DNA from 4 places in the Pseudomonas sp. LBUM1668 genome. Region 1 is predicted to be linked to each of the others. Evidence: riboswitches for the same ligand, from Rfam matches in the RefSeq annotation. Region 1 holds a riboswitch; each other region holds the start of a gene.
The links. A riboswitch is a leader RNA that binds a small molecule or an ion and turns the genes downstream of it on or off. The one in region 1 is predicted to bind cobalamin.

Region 1 (5,289 bases):
CTTGTCGAAACGCGTGCCCACGCCTTGAATCAGCAAACGCATCGGCTTGTTCGGGATCGCCGCAAAGCCCTTCACACGCAGGATGCCGTGCTTGACCACCAGTTGCGTCAGCGCGTCGAGCAGCAGGCTTTCGTCGGCTTGCGGCAGTTCGATGGAGATCGAATCGAAGGCGTCGTGATCGTGGTCATCGTGATCGTCATCACCGTCGTGGTGATGGTCGTGATGGCTGTGACGGCTGTCTATGTGTTCTTCGGAACCGGCGCCAAGGCCGATCAGCACGTCCAGCGGCACACGACCACTGCTGGCTTCGATGATCTTCACCGCTGGCGGCAGTTCTTCGGCGACTTCAAGACGTACGCGCGCCAGGTCTTCAGGGCTGATCAGGTCAGATTTGTTAAGGATGACGAGGTCGGCGCTGGCCAGTTGGTCGGCGAAGAGCTCGTGCAGCGGCGATTCGTGATCCAGGTTCGGGTCGAGTTTGCGCTGGGCATCGACCTGATCCGGGAACGCGGCGAAGGTGCCAGCGGCCACGGCCGGGCTGTCGACCACGGTGATCACCGCGTCAACCGTGCAAGCGCTGCGGATTTCCGGCCACTGGAAGGCTTGTACCAGCGGTTTTGGCAAGGCCAGGCCAGAGGTTTCAATGAGGATGTGGTCGAGGTCACCGCGACGGGCAACAAGCTCGCGCATTACCGGGAAAAACTCTTCCTGCACCGTGCAGCACAGGCAGCCGTTGGCCAGCTCATAAACGCGGCCCACAGCTTCTTCTTCGGAGCAGCCGATGGTGCATTGCTTGAGGATTTCACCGTCGATGCCCAACTCGCCAAACTCGTTGACGATCACCGCGATACGGCGGCCCTGAGCGTTGTCGAGCATGTGCCGCAGCAATGTGGTTTTGCCCGAGCCGAGGAAGCCGGTGACGATGGTGACAGGGAGTTTGGCCAGTGTTTTCATCGGTATGCCCTTTGGCAAAGTGGCGGGCATACGGGACGAGAACCGGCACCGCGCGTGCGTGCCTGGAGAGTTCGCCACCGGATCACCCCGCCCGGTTGAAATTGAGAATCTGTGACGAGGCAGGTCTCCTGGCTGACGGTGTTCAGGCGCTGGGCCTGGATTCACTGCGCCTTCCCGCGGGCTCTGTGGATTGAGCTTGCAGTGGCGTGGCAGCGAACATCACCGTTCACAGTTGCGGGGGCAGCCGCGGCATTGACCGCGTTCCCTTCTTAGCTTCGGCAATGCCGAAGAACCTCGAAGGCGCAAGGCTACGCATGGTGTGGGGGCGGGTCAATGTTTGGATAGAGGGCATATCCGTTGCTGCGGTGATGGCTACTTAGGGTTCCGCCCTTACGGCGGGTCACCTTTTCCAAACGCCGAAAAGGTAACCCAAAAGGCTTTCCCCCGGCGTACGGCACTTCGCTGAGGCTCAGTGTTCCCTCGCTACGGTGTCCATTCGGGGGCATCGCCTACGGTTTGCTGCGCTGCACCTCCTCTCGATGTATGCGGCTTCGCCGCACGGCGCTACGCGCCTACCCCCCGAATGAACACCTTCGCTCGGCCTGCCGAAGGGGGCTAAGAGCAAGAGCAACATCAAAAGCCAGATCAAAAGCCAGATCAAAAGCCAGATCAAAAGCCAGATCAAAAGCCCCTCACCCTACCCGTCTTCCAGAGGGAGAGGGGACTGATCGAGGTGTTTGGGAGAAGTACACCGACGTGAAACACCGAGTCGAACACCGATTCCGAAAAGCCCAAAAGTCGGCCCCCCCTCTCCCTCGGTAGTGGGCTGGGACGAGGGCAAACCCAACACAAAACCAAAGCCAACCGCACGCTCCTCCCCCACTCAACACAATGAGCGTTAGCTCGAGTGCAGCTTTTGATCTTGATCCGCGGGCGACGTCGGGAGGCTGAGTGGAGGGATTCATCCGGGGAGGACATCGAAAGGAGGTGCAGCGAAGCAAACCGGAATCGATGCCCCGGATGGATTCCGGAGCGAAGGAACCCCGAGCTTTAGCGAGCGGGCCGGACGTAGGAGCAAGCCTTTTTGGTTACTTTTTCGGCGTCTGGAAAAAGTGACCCGCCGTAAGGGCGGAACCATAAGAAGCCACACCCGCAGCAACGGATAAGCCCCCAAAGCAAATTGACTAAAAACCCCACACCATGCTCTCCTACACAACTTGTTACGGGTGCCCTTCACAGGGTGAAACGGGAAACCGGTGAATCATGTGCTTTACTCAGAGCCATGTCAGTCCGGTGCTGCCCCCGCAACGGTAAGCGAGCGAAGCGTCAGATCCACTGTGCCATTGCGGCATGGGAAGGTGACGCTTGCAGGTCGGCCAGACGCCAACCCCTCGTGAGCCCGGAGACCGGCCCGCAACACACAGCGCGCAATTGGCGTGCTGAACATAACAAACCCGCGGTGGGCGGGCGCTGTTTGAACCTCTGCGTGCCCGCGCCGCAGGGGTTTTCATGCGCTCTTGTCCACCCCTGACATTCCAGAGGGACGCGCCATGTCGATCATCACCAGCACCGGCAGTAACACGGACAAAATCTCCAGCACCACCACCCTGAGCCAACGCCTGACCGCCGCTGTTTTCGCGTCGATCCTGGGTGCAAGCCTCGTCTATTTCGCCGGTTTCTCGCACATTGAAGCCGTGCACAATGCGGCTCACGATACCCGCCACAGCGCCGCGTTCCCGTGCCACTGAGACCTGCCGACATGATCAAGCGAATTGCGCAAACCGCAGGTTTCACCGGCCTGCTGGCCGCCCTGCTGCTCACGCTGCTGCAAAGTTTCTGGGTGTCGCCGCTGATTCTTCAAGCCGAAACCTATGAAAAATCCGAGCCTGTTGCCGCGGTTCACGAACACGCCGCCGGCACCGCTGCGCACACCCATGATGCCGAAGCCTGGGAGCCGGAAGACGGCTGGCAGCGCGTGCTTTCGACCACGGGTGGCAATCTGGTGGTGGCCGTGGGTTTTGCCTTGATGCTGGCCGGTCTCTACACCCTGCGCGCGCCGACCAAAACCTCGCAGGGTCTGCTGTGGGGGCTGGCCGGTTACGCGACGTTCGTCCTCGCACCGACCCTGGGCTTGCCGCCTGAACTGCCGGGCACTGCCGCGGCGGATCTGGCTTCGCGGCAGTTGTGGTGGATCAGCACTGCCGCTTCAACCGCTGCCGGTCTGGCGTTGATTGCGTTCAGCCGTCATTGGTTGATGAAAATCCTCGGTGTGGCCATCCTCGCTGTACCGCACGTGATCGGCGCACCGCAACCGGAAGTGCATTCGATGCTCGCGCCAGAAGCACTGGAAGCGCAGTTCAAAATCGCTTCGCAATTGACCAACGTAGCGTTCTGGCTGGCCTTGGGCCTGATCAGCGCCTGGTTGTTCCGCCGCAAGATCGATGGTCAATACCACGCATGACGACTGACAGCGCAGCGCCGACTTTCGTGGTCGGTCTGGGCTGCCAGCGCGGCTGCCCTGCGAGCACGCTGCGCGCGTTACTCGATCAAGCCTTGCAAGCCAATCGCATAGAACTGCATGCCGTGAAGGCTTTGGCCAGTATCGACTTGAAGCGCGATGAACCCGGCTTGCAGGAACTCGCGAATCAACTGGCCCTGCCGCTGCTGTATTTCAGCAGTGAAGAATTGGCCAGCTATGCACAGCGACTCAGCCACCATTCGCAGATTGCCTTCGAGCGCACCGGTTGTTATGGCGTAGCGGAAAGCGCCGCACTGGCACTCGCCGAACAGCTGATTCAGGCACCGGCAAAGCTGCTGATTTCCCGACAAAAATACGCTCAGGCAACGCTGGCATTGGCCGGCGCCGCGTAAATTCCCGATAATCCCCGCCATTCATCATGAGCAATCTTCATCTGAAGCGTTGCCGCGCCTATTTCCCAAGGATTCTACGATGACCGTTTACTTCATCGGCGCCGGCCCCGGCGACCCGGAATTGATCACCGTCAAAGGCCAGCGACTGATACGCAGTTGCCCGGTGATCATCTACGCAGGTTCGCTGGTACCCGCGGCGGTGCTCGAAGGTCATCAGGCAGAGACACTGGTCAACAGCGCTGAATTGCATCTGGAACAGATCATCGAGCTGATCAAAACCGCGCACGCCAAGGGCCAGGATGTGGCGCGGGTGCATTCGGGGGATCCGAGTCTCTATGGCGCGATTGGCGAGCAGATCCGCTATCTGCGTGAACTCGATATCCCGTTTGAAATCATCCCCGGAGTGACGGCGACCGCGGCATGCGCGGCGTTGTTGGGCGCAGAACTCACGCTGCCTGACGTATCGCAAAGCGTGATCCTGACCCGTTATGCCGACAAGACGGCAATGCCCGCCGGCGAAGAGCTGGGCAGTCTGGCGCAGCATGGCGCGACGATGGCGATTCATCTGGGGGTCAATCATCTGGAAAAGATCCTGACTGAACTGCTGCCGCATTACGGCGCGGATTGCCCGATCGCGGTGATTCATCGCGCGACATGGCCGGATCAGGACTGGGTGGTGGGAACGCTGGCGGATATCGCCGAGAAAGTCGCCGCCAAAGGGTTTCGGCGTACGGCGTTGATTCTGGTTGGGCGGGTCTTGGGGAGTGAGGTGTTCAGCGAGTCATCGCTGTACCGCGCCGGGCATGCGCATCTTTACAGACCCTGAAAATCAAAAGATCGCAGCCTTCGGCAGCTCCTACATTGGAATACATTTCCCTGTAGGAGCTGCCGAAGGCTGCGATCTTTTGATCTTGTACTCCAGACAACGCATTCATCACGGGAAAAATGCGTCGTCGCAATCGCAGTGAACGCCGTACTCAGTAGTAGGCGTTTTCTTTCTGCGTATGGTCGGTCACGTCGCGAACACCTTTGAGCTCGGGAATACGCTCAAGCAACGTGCGCTCGATGCCTTCCTTCAGGGTCACGTCTGCCTGGCCGCAGCCTTGGCAACCACCACCGAACTGCAAAACAGCGATGCCGTCTTCAACCACATCGATCAGGCTGACCTGACCGCCGTGGCTGGCCAGCCCCGGGTTGATTTCGGTTTGCAGGTAATAGTTGATGCGCTCGTTGACCGGGCTTTCGGCGTTGACCATCGGTACTTTGGCGTTTGGCGCCTTGATGGTCAGTTGGCCGCCCATGCGGTCGGTGGCGTAATCGACAACGGCGTCATCGAGAAACGCTTCGCTGAACGAATCGATGTAAGCGGTGAAGCTTTTCAGCCCCAGCGCGGTGTCTTCAGGTTTTTCTTCGCCCGGCTTGCAGTAGGCAATGCAGGTTTCGGCGTACTGGGTGCCAGGCTGG
Region 2 (5,289 bases), 640 kb from region 1:
GCAGCCAGACACGCCCCTGACCATCGGCCACCACACTTTGCACACTGATTAATCCGTCGCTTGGGTCGTTGGGGTTTTCCGTGTTGATCGCGGCGTTCGGATAGGCCACCACTTTGCCGTCGCGGATCTCGCCCACGGTGAACGGCACGTTGTCGCCCCAGCGCGGAAAGTTGACGAAGACCCGCCCGGTCTCGCTGACGGTCACCCCGGTGGGCATCGCATCGTAGAACGCATGCACTTGTTCAAGCTTGCCGAAGGATCGATCGGTGGGTGCGTCCGCCGGCAAGGCGACAGCGTTGATGGCATGGGCGAACGGCGCACCAAACGCGGCAGCCGATAACAAGGCGATAACCGCGGAGAGTTTTTTCATACGCATAAAGTGCTCCTGACAGGCCCTTTATGGAGCCCGTCTGACGATTCAAGTGACGATTATCAAAAACCTTCGAGAACGATCTTGCCCCGGGCTTTGCCGCTCTCGACCAGCGCATGGGCCCGGCGCATGTTGGCGGCGTTGATCGCGCCGAAGTGCTCGCCGACGGTGGTCTGCAAAACCCCCAGATCAATCAGGTCAGAGACCCGGCTCAGCAGGTGATGCTGCTCGATCATGTCCGCCGTTTCGTACAGCGAACGGGTGAACATCAACTCCCAATGCAGCGACAATGACTTACGCTTGAGCGGCATGACATCAAGGCTCTCGGGATCATCAATCACCGCTAGACGCCCCTGTGGTCGCAGCACGTCGATCAACTGTAGAAAGTGCTGTTCGGTGTGGGTCAGGCTGGCGACGTAATCGACTTCGGCAATCCCGAGGGCCTGCAACTGAGCGAGCAGTGGCTGGCTGTGATCGATGACGTGATGGGCGCCCAACTGCTTCACCCAACCAGCGGTCTCCGGGCGCGAGGCGGTGCCAATCACCGTGAGTCGGGTCAACTGGCGAGCCAGTTGCACCAGCATCGAACCGACGCCACCTGCCGCGCCGGTGATCAACAGGCATTTGCCCTCCCCGCTGGCCTCGGCGACACCGAGACGGTCGAACAATAATTCCCACGCCGTGATCGACGTTAACGGCAGTGCCGCCGCCTCGGCAGCACTCAACGAACGCGGCTTGTGCCCGACAATCCGCTCATCCACCAAATGCAATTCGCTGTAGCTACCGCTGCGAATAATCGAGCCGGCGTAAAACACTTCGTCGCCCGGTTGAAACAGCGTCACTTGCGAACCGACTTCGCGGACGATGCCAGCCGCATCCCAACCGAGAATTTTCGGTTCTTTGGTGAAAGTGCCTGCGCGCACCTTGGTGTCGACCGGGTTGACTGAAACGGCCCGTACCTCGACCAGCAGATCACGCGGACCGGGCACTGGCGTAGCCATCTCGATGTCTTGCAAGGATTGCGGATCTTCAATGGGCAGGGCGTGTTGTACAAATGTGATGGCTTTCATGGGGGCTCGCTGTCTGAAGGGTTGAAGCATTCACGTGCCACCATCTTCGGCTTCCCACGGAGAAAGAAAAACCTGCAGAATGCGCCAACACTTTCACTACAGAAGAGAAAATGATCCGTATCGATGATCTCGCCCTGTTCACCCGCAGCGCAGCGCTGGGCAGCTTTACCGCCGCGGCGCTGGAGGCCGATTTGTTGCCGGGGCAGGTCGCCGCCGCCATCAAACGCCTGGAGCGCGAACTGGATGTGCGCCTGTTTGCGCGAACCACCCGCAGCCTGCGTTTGACTGCCGAAGGTGAGCAATACCTGCCCACCGCCCACGCCGTGCTCGAAGCCCTGAAGCAAGGCGAGGAAAACCTGCGGGGTGAAAACGCCACGCTGCGCGGCGTGCTGCAAGTCACTGCGCCGTCTGATCTGGGGCGCAATATTCTGCTGCCTTGGTTAACGATGTTCCGTCGTCAGCATCCGGAACTGACACTGCGCCTTGTGCTGTCGGACCAGAAAGCCGATCTGTTTCGCGACCCGGTGGACGTCGCCATTCGATACGGTACCAACGAAGACGCCAACTACGTGGCTCTGCCACTCGCGCCTTGGAATAACCGGGTGCTGGTCGCATCTCCAGCCTATGTGCAACGCCACGGGCAACCGAAAACGCCGGACGACTTGTTGAATCATCCTTGCCTGCTCTACCTGCAGAATGGTCGGGTCTACGACAAATGGTGCCTGGCCGGACAGACGATTCAAGTCTCTGGCCCGCTGTTCAGCGACGACGCCGATGTGGTTCGGCGCTGGGCACTGGACGGTGAAGGTATCGCCAACAAATCCTGGCTGGATGTCAGCGCTGACGTGAGCGCAGGACGCCTGCTTGTGCTGCTGCCGGACTTTGCGGGAGAGGCCTCGCCGTTGAGTCTGGTGTGCCCGCATCGCAAACAAATCTCCCCCGCGGTATCGCAACTGTATGCGTGGTTGAGCAACCAGTTTGCCGCTCTACAGCGGGGCTGAACTGAGCGTCCGATAATAGCTGCGGCGTTGACGAACGGTCATTCGAGTGTTCAGATGCCGTCCAGTTTCAGGTGTCCCATGCCGCCGTGCATGGGGTGAAACGGGAAACCGGTACGTTCTTTTTGAACAAGTCCGGTGCTGCCCCCGCAACGGTATGCGCGTGATGCTTTCGACACACCACTGTGGCCAGACGGCCATGGGAAGGTGAAAGCATCGATACGCGTGAGCCCGGAGACCGGCCCGAAATATCTGTTTGGCAAAATCCTGCGGTGGGCGGGCATGGGCCGGTGTCGGCGTGTGCGCGATGCCTTCTCCTGCATGCTCTTCTGCGAAGATCCTTTCGAGAAGACAATGATTCGACCTTTCAACACCTCTGCTCCATCCCTGTTATTCGGTTGCCTGTTCAGTCCGCTGCTGCTGGCTGACGACGCGCCACTGGAACTCAATCAGCAAATCGTTTCCGCACCGTCGGTGGAGTCCACCACCGTCGCCGACATGGCGCATTACGGCAGCAAAGTGGACATCGTCAGCCGCGAACAGATCGAGCGCGCCGGCCCCGCGGCGGATGTCAGTCGCGTCATGCAGATGTTCATTCCCGGCCTCTACGTCGCCCCGAAAAACGGCCCGTTCGACTACGGTACTTATTCCCTGCTGGGCGGGCGCAACGACGATACGCTGATCCTGCTAGACGGCGTGCGCTTGAACAACCGCTTGTACGGCGGCTTGTACCTGGACACCTTGCCGGCCAACGCCATCGAACGTATCGAGGTGCTCAAGGGTGGGCAGAGCCTGTTGTTCGGCACGCAAGCGGTGTCGGGGGTGATCAACATCGTCACCCGTTCGCCGCAGCGTCGAAAGGCCTCGGGCGAGGTGAACATGGGCCTCGACACCTTCGGCGGCACCACCGGCGATGCCCGGCTCGAGAACATCTTCAGCAACGGTTTCGGCGATCTGGGCTTGCTGGCGTATGTCAGCCACAACGTCTCCGACGGTTACCAGCCGTATCGCAACCGCGACATGAAAAACGTCACCGAGAAAAACCGTGCTTATGAAGTCACCACGTTCGGTGGCAAGGCGATTCAATCGTTTGGCGACGACTCGCGGCTGGAGTTGTTCTACCAATATGCCGACGCCAACCTCGATTTCGCCCGCCCGGTCGATAACCACAAAACCACCAACGACCGCGTGCAACAGATCGCCACAGCGACCTTCGAGCAAAATCTCAATGAACGTCTGAGCTACTTCGTCAAAGGCCATATCAACGATTGGGACACCCGCTACACGCGCATCAATAATGTCGAGGGCGGCGCCACCAAAGCCATCAACCACAACGACTATTGGGGCTTTACCGATTGGGGTGTGCAGGCCGAAGGCAAGGCTGAATCGTCCGGCGGTCATGTGCTGGTGTTCGGCACCGACAACCAATGGTTCAAAGGCCAGGACGATGTGCTGATCATCGACAACGACAAGGCCGAAGCCCACGCGATCTACACCCAGTTGCGTCCGCAAATCGACGCCCTGCCCGACTGGCACCCGAGCGTCGGCTTTCGTCACGAAGCCATGGGCGGCGGCGACAGCGCCACGGTCGGCATGCTCACTTCGCTCTACGATCTCAACGACAACTGGGCACTGCGCGGTCAGTACGGCAGCGCCTACAAACTGCCGAACGCCGAGCAATTGTTCGTCAACGAACCGGGCGACGAGATCGGCAACCGCAACCTTAAACCGGAAAAAAGCCGCAACGCCGAACTGGGCCTCGACTACAAGGGCCTGCTGCTCGATCGCGCGTTCAGTGCCAGCGTCACCGTGTTCAAACGCAAGATCGACGACCTGATCACCCTCGACGATAGCCACTGGGTCAACGGCGAGGGCCAGGTGCGCATGCGCGGTTTCGAGGCTGACGCGAAACTGGCGATCAACGCGCAATGGAGCCTGCAAGCGGACATGACCCGCAACCTCACCGAGTCGCGCAGCGGCGTGACCATCAATGACATCCCGAGCTTCTTCGCCCGTTCGCGCATAGGCTTCGAGTCGGAAAATCGCATGTGGGGTGCCGGCGGCGCGATCCGCTATATCCGCGATGTGACCAGCTCGAAACAGGTCGAGTACGGTCACTATTCAGTGATCGATGCCGATGCTTATCGCTACCTCGACAATGCCCGTCAACACCGCGTCAGCCTGCTGGTAGAGAACCTCTTCGACCGCGATTTCGTCACCAGCCGCGCCAGCAACGTTGACAACCTCGGACGGCCGTTCACCTCAGAAGTACGCTACACGTACCGCTTCTGATGGCTGACTTCAAAACGGTCGACGGCATCGACACGCACCCGGACTGGTCGCACGTTCCCGAACATGCGCGCCACGTGTTCCTCTGCACCGGCCCGCGCTGCACCCAGCGCGGCGCTTTGCAGTTATGGAAAACCCTGCGCCGGCACCTGCTGGCGCACAACCGCATCGAAACCCCGGGCGGCGTGTTGCTGACGCGCACGCATTGTCAGTTCCCGTGCAATCTGGGGCCGATTCTGACGGTGTATCCCGAGACCTGCTGGTATGGCGTGCACAGCGACGCCGACGTGCAACGGCTGGTCGAGGTGCACCTGGTCGGTGGTGAGATGGTCGAGGATTTACTGATCAAGGAGCGCGCATGAGAACGCTTGGGTTATGCCTGATGGCCCTGCTTTGCACATCACCGGCACTCGCTGACAATTATCGAAACTGCGGCGAAACCTGGAGCGCTGCACAATTACCGCCATCGCGCATCATCGCACTCAATCAGCACGCAGCTGATCTGCTGATCGCCCTGGATGCAGGCCCGACGTTAGTTGGCGTTGCCTATCTGGACGACACC
Region 3 (5,289 bases), 320 kb from region 1:
CGGATGCTCACGCAGCAGTTCGGCCAGCAATCTTACGTAGTGTTGAGTACGGCGAATGTGGTTGCCGGTTTCGTTGTCGCGGGTTTCGGCCAGCGATGCCATGGCGTGAATAGTGACGTCCTGGATGGCGATCACCTCCCGGGTCCGGCGCTGCACTTCCTGCTCGAGGAATTCATTCTGATTGCGCAGGAAGTCTGCCGCCGACTTGAGCTTGATCTGAGTCTCGACCCTGGCCAACAGCACGGGGGGGATTATCGGCTTGGTGATGTAATCCGCAGCCCCCAGACTCAAACCGCGAATCTCGTACTCTGTCGCAACCATGGAAGTCAGGAAAATGATCGGAATATGGCGAGTACGGTGGTCACCCTTGAGCTGCTCGGCAACGTCATACCCGGACAGGCCGGGCATCATGATGTCCAGCAGGATCAGGTCGGGAAGCGGATCGCTTTGCAGAAGACGCAGTGCTTTCTCGCCGCTGTTGGCTGCCTTGATCCGATATTTGTCCTTGAGCAACTCGGCGATCAGCATCAGGTTGTCGGGGGTGTCGTCCACCACCAGGACGGTTGCTGATGGATACAGGTCCTGCACGCTGTCCATGAATGTCGGCTCCCTTTCGTGACCAGTAACGAGTGGGCGCGCTGACGCCGTTCTCTTGCTGGCAAGCGTAGCTAGAAAAACTGCAATCGCTAGAGGAAGTCGCAGGCTCGTGAGAAGGTGCTTTTGTCGGTAGCAAAACACGAATGCTTGAAGAGGCCCTTTGATGCCGTGCCAGACCTAAAGGCGATCGCCTGTCACGACCCACCCCTTACATACTGATTCCGACCCCGGGCCTTGGCGTTGTACAGCGCCTGATCGGCTACCTCGATCAAACCTTGCAGGTGATCCAGTTCCAGCCCCGTGGCTGTCGCAATCCCGATGCTGACACTGACGCGTCCGAGCGGGCTGGCGTTGTGCGGGATGTTTGCTTGCTGCAAGCGGTCGATGATCAGTTGCGCCACGACTGCGGCACCTTCGATGTCGGTGTCCGGCATGATCACGCCCATCTCTTCACCGCCATATCGAGCCACCAGGTCTGAGGGGCGCCGCACACATTCGTCCAGGATTCTGCCAACGGTTTGCAGACAGGCGTCTCCGGCAACATGTCCGAGTGAGTCGTTGAACAGCTTGAAGTGGTCGATATCGATCATCAGCAATGCCAACGTCGTGCCGTCACGTCGTGCGCGCCGGGCTTCCATGGCGAGGCTTTGATCAAAGCAGCGTCGATTGGCCAGACCGGTCAGGGCGTCTTTCATCGCCAGCAACTCCAGCTGCCGATTGGTTGAGAGCAACTGCTGCTGGGTGCCTCGCAACTGATCTTCGGCTTTGGTACGCCGACGGATATCCAGAATCAGGAACCAGCCAATGAGGCCCGTGAGCCCCAGCAGCCCGGTGACCACCACCGCCGACAACAATGCCTCCGTACGCCACGCGGCGAGGGCTTCGCGCTTGCCGAGTGCGACCGTCGTTATCAACGGCAGCCGGTCACTCTTGCGGAAGGCGTAGAGCCGCTCCACACCATCCAGGCTGGAGGTAAACGACGCGGTGCCGACTGATCGATCCACAAGATACTTGGCATAGATGGGCGATTTGGAAAAGTTGCGGCCCATGTCCTGCTCGCGGAATGGATAACGAACCAGCAACGTACCATCGGTGTAAGACAACCCGATGGCGCCCTCCTGCCCCACGTCGATCTTTCCGAACAACCGAAGAAAGTTTTCGACGCCCAAGGTGACCGCCACCACCCCGGCAAACTCTCCGCGCGCATCATTGAAGCGGCGGCTGACGGTGATCACCCATTCCTGATTCGAACGGCTCTGGATAGGCGGACCGATAAAGGTCTCACGGCTGGGATCGTCTCGATGATGAATGAAATAGGTCCGATCGCTGCTATTCGCCCCGGCCGGAATCGGTCGATTGGAGGACATCAGCCAGCGTCCCTGATTGTCGTAAATCGTGATGCCGCTGAGCTGTGGCATCAATGGTTCCTGGCGGATGATCAATGCACTCAGCCGCTGAATCTGCGCGGGGCCGCTACCTTCTATTTCCAGACGCTCGACAAGCCCGAGTAAAAGCAGCGAGCTCTGGCGGACAATCCCCTCGGAGTAGGTAGACAGCGCCTGGGTCAGGTTCAAGCCGTGGACATCCACTTCCTCCAGTGCCCGATCTCGAGAGGCCAATACTTTCCAGACCGTCAATGACGCCAGAGAGCAACCGATCACGAACAGCAAAAGCACAACCAGGTGCGAATCACGCTTCACGTTATTACCTTAAGGAAAGTCCGGTTTTCCGTTCCCGCGACTATTGGGTCAGGGCAATAGCTGGGGCCATTCGTCCTCTTGTAACGCAAGGATACAAGTTGCGCTGAATCGTTGCAGTAACTGAATAGGTGGCGGAAAAGTGCTTTGCGTAAAAGTATATGAATGGTCTGTTGTTACCACCGCCCTCCTGCTGGCGCTGCCCCACGCCTTGAGCTAGCACGCCCGTTCGCCTCAACCGCCACGATCGGATACCATGCCGCCCGCCGGTTTCCAATTGGGATTAATAGGGAATCCGTGATGCGCCCCGCGCATCAAACGGAACTGCCCCCGCAACTGTAGATGCCGAGCCTGCTTCTGAACTGCCACTGGGATTGCTCCCGGGAAGGCTGAAGCAGGCGACGACGCATCAGTCAGGAGACCTGCCGGCCAAGCAACAATCACTAACCGGCGGGGTGTCCGGGAAGGACATCCTTGTGCGCGCGTCACTTCGGTGATCGGCCTGGCACTGCTTTCAAGGCAGCGTAAGCGATGTGTTTCCAGAACCTGCACCCTGGCTCCGTGTACGGTTCAAATGGAGATTGCATCATGCTGTTGCCTCGTTTTGTCGCCCTCGTCGTTGGCCTGGGTGTTAGCGCCCTCGCCCATGCTGCACCGACGCAGTACCCCCTGACGATTGAAAACTGCGGCAGCACGCTGACGTTCGCGCAGGCCCCGGCGCGCGCGGTGACAATCGGCCAGGCCGGCACGGAAATGCTCTTCGCCCTCGGACTGGGCGAAAAAATCGTCGGCACTTCGCTGTGGTTCAACGATGTGCTGCCTCAATACAAGGCGCAAAACGACAACATCGAGCGCTTGGCCGATAACGAACCGAGTTTCGAATCGGTGATCGCCAAGCGCCCGCAACTGGTGGCTGTGGAGCTGGAATGGATGGTCGGGCCGCAAGGCGCGGTCGGCACCCGCGAACAGTTTCACGAACTGAAGATTCCGACGTATCTGATGCCGTCTGACTGCGAGGCCAAGGACAATCTGGTCGGTGCCGACGGCACGCGTCTGGCGCCGTTTCGCATCGATAGCGTCTATAAAAGCATCACCCAGTTCGGTGAGATTTTTGATGTCCAGGCGCGCGCTCAACAGTTGAACGCAGACCTCAAGGCGAGCCTCGCCAACTCGATTGCCATGGCGAATGACAAGAACTCGAAAGACATCAGCGCACTGGTCTGGTTTTCCAGTGCCAGTCTGGATATCGACCCGTACGTCGCCGGACACAAGGGCGTTCCAGACTTCATGCTCAACACGCTGGGCGTGCGCAACGTCGTGGAGTCCGATGAAGAATGGCCAACTGTCGGCTGGGAAACCATCGCCAAAGCCAACCCGACGTTCCTGGTCATCGCGCGCATGGATCGTCGGCGCTTCCCGGCTGACGACTACCTGAAGAAACTGGAATTCCTGCGCAACGATCCCGTAACCCGCAACATGGACGCGGTGAAAAACAACCGCATCATCATTCTCGACGCCATGGCCATGCAGGCCAGCATGCGCACGTTCGACGGCATCGCCGCACTGGCGAGCGCCATCAACGGCTACGACCTGTCCAAATGACCGCGACGTTGATACGCACCCTGTTGGCACTGGCCATCCTGCTTTTAGCGGTGATTGCCGGTGTGGCCATTGGTGAGACGACCATTGATCCCATCGTGGTGTTTCAGGTGCTGGCCAACAAACTGTGGGCGGCCGGTTATGTGCTTGATCCGATCGACGAAGGCATTGTCTGGAACTATCGCCTGACTCGCGCGCTGGTGGCTGCCGCTTGCGGCGCAGGCCTGGCGACTTGCGGGGTGATTCTGCAATCGCTGCTGCGCAACCCGTTGGCCGATCCGTATCTGCTCGGCATTTCCGCTGGTGCCTCGACGGGCGCGGTGATGGTCGCGTTGCTGGGTTTCGGTGCCGGGGCGATTTCCATGTCAGTTGGTGCGTTTGGCGGCGCTGTTGTGGCGTTCGCCGTGGTGGTTTTGCTCGGCCGCGCCGCTGGCTCACCGGGTAATACCGGCCAGATCATTTTGGCGGGGATCGCCGGTTCGCAACTGTTCAATGCGCTCACGGCATTTCTGATCACCAAGTCGGCCAGCTCCGAACAGGCACGCGGCATCATGTTCTGGATGCTCGGCAATCTCAGCGGCGTGCGCTGGCCATCGGTGTGGCTGGCGGTGCCGGTGGCGGTCATCGGGCTCGTTGTGTGCCTGTGGCATCGGCGTGCGCTGGACGCGTTTACCTTCGGCGTCGACTCAGCGGCATCGCTCGGGATTCCGGTGCGGCGCGTGCAATTGCTGTTGATCAGTTGTGCCGCATTGGTGACGGCTGTGATGGTGTCGATTGTCGGCTCGATTGGTTTCGTGGGTTTGGTGATTCCCCACGCTGTAAGGCTTTTGCTCGGCACTCGACACACGCGTCTGCTGCCCGCGAGTGCACTGGGTGGCGCGGTGTTTTTGATTGCCGCTGATGTGCTGTCGCGCACGCTGATCAAAGGCCAGGTGATCCCGGTCGGCGTGATTACCGCGCTGGTCGGTGCGCCAGTGTTCGCGTTGATCCTGATCGGCCGGAGGAATGCCCGATGAATGCGCTGTCCCCGGTGGTCGGCGAATCGGTGCTGCGTTGCTGCGGCCTCGGCTTTGATATCCGCGATGCGCGGTTGCTGCACGAGATTGATCTGGACATCCGTCGCGGCGAAACCCTTGGCCTTGTCGGCCCCAACGGTTCTGGCAAATCCACTTTGCTGAAATTGCTCTGCGGCGTACGCACGCCCAGTCGTGGCGACATCCATCTCCACGGCCAGCGGTTGAAGACGCTGTCGCGCCGAACCATCGCGCAAACGCTGGCGGTGGTTGAGCAGCAGGCGGACACCCTCGACGCGATCAGCGTGTTTGATGCCGTGGCGCTGGGTCGAACGCCATGGCTGTCGGCGCTCAGTCCGTGGTCTGCCGAGGACGATGGCATT
Region 4 (5,289 bases), 1.6 Mb from region 1:
ACTTCGCTGAAGACACCCGCCACACCTTGTTCCCCACATCATCAGCCACCAGCAAGTCACCTTGCTGGTCGATCACCACGCCCACCGGGCGACCCAGTGCGTTCTCGTCCTTGTCGAGGAAACCGCTCAGCACATCCACCGGCTGGCCCGTCGGTTTGCCTGCCGCGAAGGGTACGAAAATCACTTTATAACCACTGTGCGGCTTGCGGTTCCAGGAGCCGTGCTGGCCGATGAATGCGCCTTCCTTGAATTGCGCTGGCAGCTTGTTGCCCTCGGCGAACGTCAGACCCAGCGAAGCGGTGTGCGGGCCAACGGCGTAGTCCGGCGCAATGGCTTTGGCGACCAGGTCGGGGTTCTGCGGTTCGACGCGCACATCGACGTGCTGGCCGTAATAACTGAACGGCCAACCATAGAAGCCACCGTCCTTGACCGAGGTGATGTAGTCCGGCACCAGATCGCTGCCGATTTCGTCGCGCTCGTTGACCGCGGTCCACAACGCGCCACTGGTGGGCTCCCACGCGAGGCCGTTGGGGTTGCGGATGCCCGATGCGAAGATGCGGTGATTGCCGGTTGCGCGGTCCACTTCCCAGATCGCTGCGCGGCCTTCCTCTTTATCCAGACCGTTTTCGCCGACATTACTGTTCGAGCCGACTGTGACGTACAGCTTGCTGCCGTCCTTGCTGGCGATGACGTTCTTGGTCCAGTGATGGTTGAGCGTGCCGCCAGGCAGATCGACAACCTTGATCGGCTGCGTCTTGATTTCGGTCGCGCCGGGTTCGTAGTTGAAGCGCAGCAGGCGATCGGTGTCGGCGACGTACAGGTCGTTGCCGACCAGTGTCATACCGAACGGTGAATTGAGATTCTGCAGGAATACCGTGCGCGTTTCGGCCACGCCATCATGGTCGGCATCGCGCAGTAGAGTAATGCGATTGGGGCTTGGTACGCCGGCGCCGGCCTTGCCCATGACTTTTTCCATGACCCAGCCGCGCACGCCTTTGCTGTCATCAGGTTTGGGCGGTGCGTTGGTTTCTGCTACCAGTACATCGCCATTGGGCAACACATAGAGCCAGCGCGGATGATCGAGGCCTTCGGCAAACGCGGCGACTTGTGTGCCTGCCGCAGCGGTCGGTTTACCGCCCGCGGGCCAGCCGACCGCCGGGGCGATATTCACCGTCGGGATCAGGGTTTTGTTAGGTTCGGGCAGTTTCGGTGACGGGCCGGTGCCGTCGATGACCTGCAGGCTGGACGATTCACCACAGGCGGCGAGCCCTCCGGCGAGGGCGATGACGAAAACGAGCTGGGGCTTGCGCATTGCTGATCTTCCCTATGAATGCATTCCTAGTCATAGAGGAGCGCGCAAGCCCGATGGTTCAACTGCTCAGCCGCGGGCTTCTTTGAACAGCACGGCAATGCCCGGGTGATAGTTGCCGGCTTCATTGCGCAATTTGCGATAGGCGTAGGGGAAATACCAGGCGACGGCGCAGGTGTGTTCCTTTTGCAGGTCGTCGACCATGTCCTGCAATTCTTCCGGGCTGGCGCTGTGCTGGGCTTTTTGCGGGGCGACAAACAGGCAGCCGAGTTTGAGGTCGCTGGCGTAGCTGAGGCGTTTGGCGTCGTTGGTGATATCCAGCAGGGGTTGAGTCAGGTTGAGGTTGTTGACGCGTGGCCAGCGTTGCGTGGCCTGGATAAAAGCGCGGTCTTCGGCACCCGCCAGGAACAGATCGGCGCGGGCGTTGCGCTCGCCTTCCTCGTTCTGCTTGCGGGTGGCGGTGTCGCGCAACGTCACCAACTCCGCCATCCAGGCGGCCGCACAGAGCAATCCGAGATTGGCTTTCTCGTCATGCCAGTAGGGCGTGTCACTGTCGCCGCGCACGGCGTTGTAGCGGTCGATACAGTCAAACCAGCGTTCTAGCACCGGGCGCAGGAATTCCAGGCGCGGATTGCTGATGATCATGCCTTGCATCGTAATCATCCTTATTGTTGTGGTGTGCTTTTGCGGCAAAAGCATGGCTCTTTGATATCATTTGTTTCAGCGTGGCACAAGATTGGCGTCGGATAATTGATCGGCGGCAGTTATTCGCCCGATGACCCCCTCTTTAATTGACGCTCCACCCCCAACCCTCTAACCTTCGCGGCTTGTTTCAGGTGCTCTGTGACCTGCGTCGACAGAGTGAAACAGGGAAGCCGGTGAGGGTTGTCTTCAAGCGAAGAACAACCACGATCCCGGCGCTGCCCCCGCAACGGTAAATGAGTGAAAACTGCGTCTTGTGCCACTGCTTAACAGCGGGAAGGCGCGCAGTCAGGCGAACGCCGCTCATGAGCCCGGAGACCGGCCTGATCCATCCAGCGGCATCACGGTGGGCGATGCCAGGCTTTTTGCCGTCTATTCTTGTGCCTGCCCGCCGTTATCCAGCCTCAACGGAGAGCTCCCCCATGACTGATTCCCCCGAGCGTGACGAACGCCATCTGGCGCGTATGCAGCGCAAAAAAGCCGTGATCGATGAACGCATCGCCAACTCGCCCGACGAGTGCGGCCTGGTGCTGGTGCTGACCGGCAACGGCAAAGGCAAAAGCAGCTCGGCGTTTGGCATGCTCGCCCGCGCAATGGGCCACGGCATGCAGTGCGGCGTGGTGCAGTTCATCAAGGGCCGTAACAGCACCGGTGAAGAGCTGTTCTTCCGCCGCTTTCCCGAGCAGGTGCGTTTTCATGTGATGGGCGAGGGCTTCACCTGGGAAACCCAGGATCGCCAACGCGACATCGCCGCCGCCGAAGCTGCATGGGCGGTGTCGCGCGAGTTGCTGCGTGATCCGTCGATCGGTCTGGTGGTGCTCGATGAATTGAACATCGCCCTCAAGCACGGCTACCTCGATCTCGATCAGGTGCTGAGCGATTTGCAGGCGCGTCCGCCGATGCAGCACGTGATCGTCACGGGTCGCGGGGCCAAGCCGGAAATGATTGAGATGGGCGACACGGTCACCGAAATGGGCATGCTCAAACACGCCTTCCAGGCTGGTATCAAAGCGCAGAAAGGCGTCGAACTTTGAATCAGCCACGTCACTGCCCGGCGGTACTGATCGCCGCGCCGGCCTCCGGTCAGGGCAAGACCACCGTCACCGCCGCGCTCGCTCGTTTGCATCGCAATCAGGGGCGCAAGGTGCGCGTGTTCAAGTGCGGCCCGGATTTCCTCGACCCAATGATTCTCGAGCGCGCCAGCGGAGCGCCGGTTTATCAATTGGACATGTGGATGGTCGGCGAGCAGGAAAGTCGTCGTCTGTTGTGGGAAGCCGCCGCCGAAGCCGATCTGATTTTGATCGAAGGCGTGATGGGCCTGTTTGACGGCACACCGTCGAGCGCTGACCTGGCGCGGCATTTCGGCGTGCCGGTACTCGGTGTGATCGACGGCACCGCGATGGCGCAGACCTTTGGCGCATTGGCGCTGGGCCTGGCGCGTTATCAGCCGGACTTGCCGTTTGCGGGCGTGCTGGCCAATCGCGTCGGCACTTTGCGTCACGCGCAACTGCTTGAAGGCAGCCTCACCGAGGGTTTGCGTTGGTACGGCGCGCTGTCCCGCGAGACCGGGATCGAGTTGCCCAGCCGTCATCTAGGTCTGGTGCAGGCCAGCGAACTGAACGACCTGGATATTCGCCTCGACGCCGCCGCCGAAGCGATTGCCAGCAGTTGCGAGGTAGCGCTGCCACCGGCCGTGGAGTTCGCGGCGCCGGAAGTGATCGCTGCCGAACCGCTATTGCAAGGTGTGCGAATCGCTATCGCCCATGATGAGGCGTTTGCCTTCACCTACGGCGCCAGCCTCGATTTGCTGCGGGCGATGGGTGCCGAGTTGAGCTTCTTCTCGCCGATCCGCGACACGCAATTGCCTGAGGCGGACAGTCTGTATCTGCCGGGCGGCTACCCGGAATTGCACCACGTGGCGTTGTCGCAGAACACTGCGATGCTCGACGCGATCCGCGCGCACCATGCGGCGGGCAAACCATTGCTGGCCGAGTGTGGCGGCATGCTTTATCTGCTTGATTCGCTGACTGACGTTGAAGGCACCTGCGCCGAACTGGTCGGTTTGCTTAAGGGCGATGCGGTCATGCAAAAGCGTCTGGCGGCGTTGGCGCTGCAAGCGGTTGATCTGCCGGAGGGCTCGCTGCGCGGGCACACGTATCATCACTCCCTGACGACGACTGAATTGACCCCGATTGCTCGCGGGCTGAGTCCGAATGGCGGGCGTGGGGCTGAGGCGGTTTACAGGGAAGGGCGGATGACGGCTTCTTATGTGCACTTTTATTTTCCGTCGAATCCTGAGGCTATCGCTGCACTGTTTGCGCCTCAACTTGAGGCCGCCATCGCTGGCAAGCCAGCTCCCACAGTGGGCGGTGTAGTGCCTGAAGAATCGCAATCCCATGGGGTAACTGGCAAGCCAGCTCCAAAAGGGAGCGGTGGAATGCCTGAAGAAACCCGATCCCCTGTGGGAGCTGGCTTGCCAGCGATGGGGCCATGACAGACAACGCATTCTCCGAAGCCGAACGCGCAGCGGTCTACAAAGCCATCGCCGAACGCCGCGACATGCGCCACTTCACCGGTGGCACCGTCGCGCCCGAGCTGCTGCGCCGCCTGCTCGAAGCCGCGCATCAGGCCCCGAGCGTCGGCCTGATGCAGCCGTGGCGCTTTATTCGTATCAGCGACCGAGCCCTGCGCGGGCAAATCCAGAACCTCGTTGAAGAAGAACGTATCCGCACCGCCGAAGCCCTCGGCGAACGCAGTGATGAGTTCATGACCCTCAAGGTCGAAGGCATCAATGATTGCGCCGAAGTATTGGTCGCCGCGTTGATGGACGATCGCGAAAAACACATCTTCGGTCGCCGCACGTTGCCGGAAATGGACATGGCCTCGCTGTCCTGTGCGATCCAGAACCTGTGGCTGGCGTCCCGCGCCGAAGGTCTGGGCATGGGCTGGGTCTCGCTGTTCGAGCCGCAGGCGCTGGCCGATCTGTTGAAACTGCCGGAAGGCGCCAAACCTCTGGCCGTTTTGTGCCTGGGCCCGGTCAAGGAATTCTATCCGGCGCCGATGCTGGTACTCGAAGGGTGGGCGCAGGCGCGTCCGCTCAATGAGTTGCTGTACGAAAATTATTGGGGAGTGAGTCAATGAGTGTGGCGTTGTTGAGTGTCGCCGCGGTTGCGCTGGATGCGCTGCTGGGTGAACCGAAACGCTGGCATCCGCTGGTGGCGTTCGGCAATTTTGCCGGGCGCATCGAGCAACGTTTCAACGCCGGGGGGCGCGGCTGG

Region 2: it holds a riboswitch for cobalamin, as region 1 does, so the genes downstream of both, ACA061_RS12075 (TonB-dependent receptor plug domain-containing protein) here and ACA061_RS14810 (CbtB domain-containing protein) in region 1, are expected to answer to the same signal.
Region 3: it holds a riboswitch for cobalamin, as region 1 does, so the genes downstream of both, ACA061_RS13470 (ABC transporter substrate-binding protein) here and ACA061_RS14810 (CbtB domain-containing protein) in region 1, are expected to answer to the same signal.
Region 4: it holds a riboswitch for cobalamin, as region 1 does, so the genes downstream of both, cobO (cob(I)yrinic acid a,c-diamide adenosyltransferase) here and ACA061_RS14810 (CbtB domain-containing protein) in region 1, are expected to answer to the same signal.

What each region holds. Positions count from the first base shown of each region.
Region 1 is NZ_CP166787.1:3,308,102-3,313,390, forward strand. It holds gene cobW (cobalamin biosynthesis protein CobW) at 1-954, opposite strand, end outside; cobalamin riboswitch at 1,056-1,266, opposite strand; cobalamin riboswitch at 2,162-2,383, shown strand; gene ACA061_RS14810 (CbtB domain-containing protein) at 2,505-2,702, shown strand; gene ACA061_RS14815 (CbtA family protein) at 2,714-3,415, shown strand; gene ACA061_RS14820 (cobalamin biosynthesis protein) at 3,412-3,825, shown strand; gene cobM (precorrin-4 C(11)-methyltransferase) at 3,905-4,651, shown strand; gene nfuA (Fe-S biogenesis protein NfuA) at 4,803-5,289, opposite strand, start outside.
Region 2 is NZ_CP166787.1:2,668,162-2,673,450, reverse strand. It holds gene ACA061_RS12090 (L-dopachrome tautomerase-related protein) at 1-370, opposite strand, end outside; gene ACA061_RS12085 (zinc-binding alcohol dehydrogenase family protein) at 433-1,440, opposite strand; gene ACA061_RS12080 (LysR family transcriptional regulator) at 1,551-2,441, shown strand; cobalamin riboswitch at 2,494-2,699, shown strand; gene ACA061_RS12075 (TonB-dependent receptor plug domain-containing protein) at 2,793-4,730, shown strand; gene ACA061_RS12070 ((2Fe-2S) ferredoxin domain-containing protein) at 4,730-5,089, shown strand; gene ACA061_RS12065 (ABC transporter substrate-binding protein) at 5,086-5,289, shown strand, end outside.
Region 3 is NZ_CP166787.1:2,990,628-2,995,916, reverse strand. It holds gene ACA061_RS13480 (HD-GYP domain-containing protein) at 1-597, opposite strand, end outside; gene ACA061_RS13475 (GGDEF domain-containing protein) at 792-2,297, opposite strand; cobalamin riboswitch at 2,546-2,738, shown strand; gene ACA061_RS13470 (ABC transporter substrate-binding protein) at 2,883-3,896, shown strand; gene ACA061_RS13465 (FecCD family ABC transporter permease) at 3,893-4,909, shown strand; gene ACA061_RS13460 (ABC transporter ATP-binding protein) at 4,906-5,289, shown strand, end outside.
Region 4 is NZ_CP166787.1:1,757,005-1,762,293, forward strand. It holds gene ACA061_RS07890 (PQQ-dependent sugar dehydrogenase) at 1-1,312, opposite strand, end outside; gene ACA061_RS07895 (hypothetical protein) at 1,379-1,963, opposite strand; cobalamin riboswitch at 2,127-2,352, shown strand; gene cobO (cob(I)yrinic acid a,c-diamide adenosyltransferase) at 2,434-3,045, shown strand; gene ACA061_RS07905 (cobyrinic acid a,c-diamide synthase CobB) at 3,042-4,505, shown strand; gene bluB (5,6-dimethylbenzimidazole synthase) at 4,502-5,152, shown strand; gene cbiB (adenosylcobinamide-phosphate synthase CbiB) at 5,149-5,289, shown strand, end outside.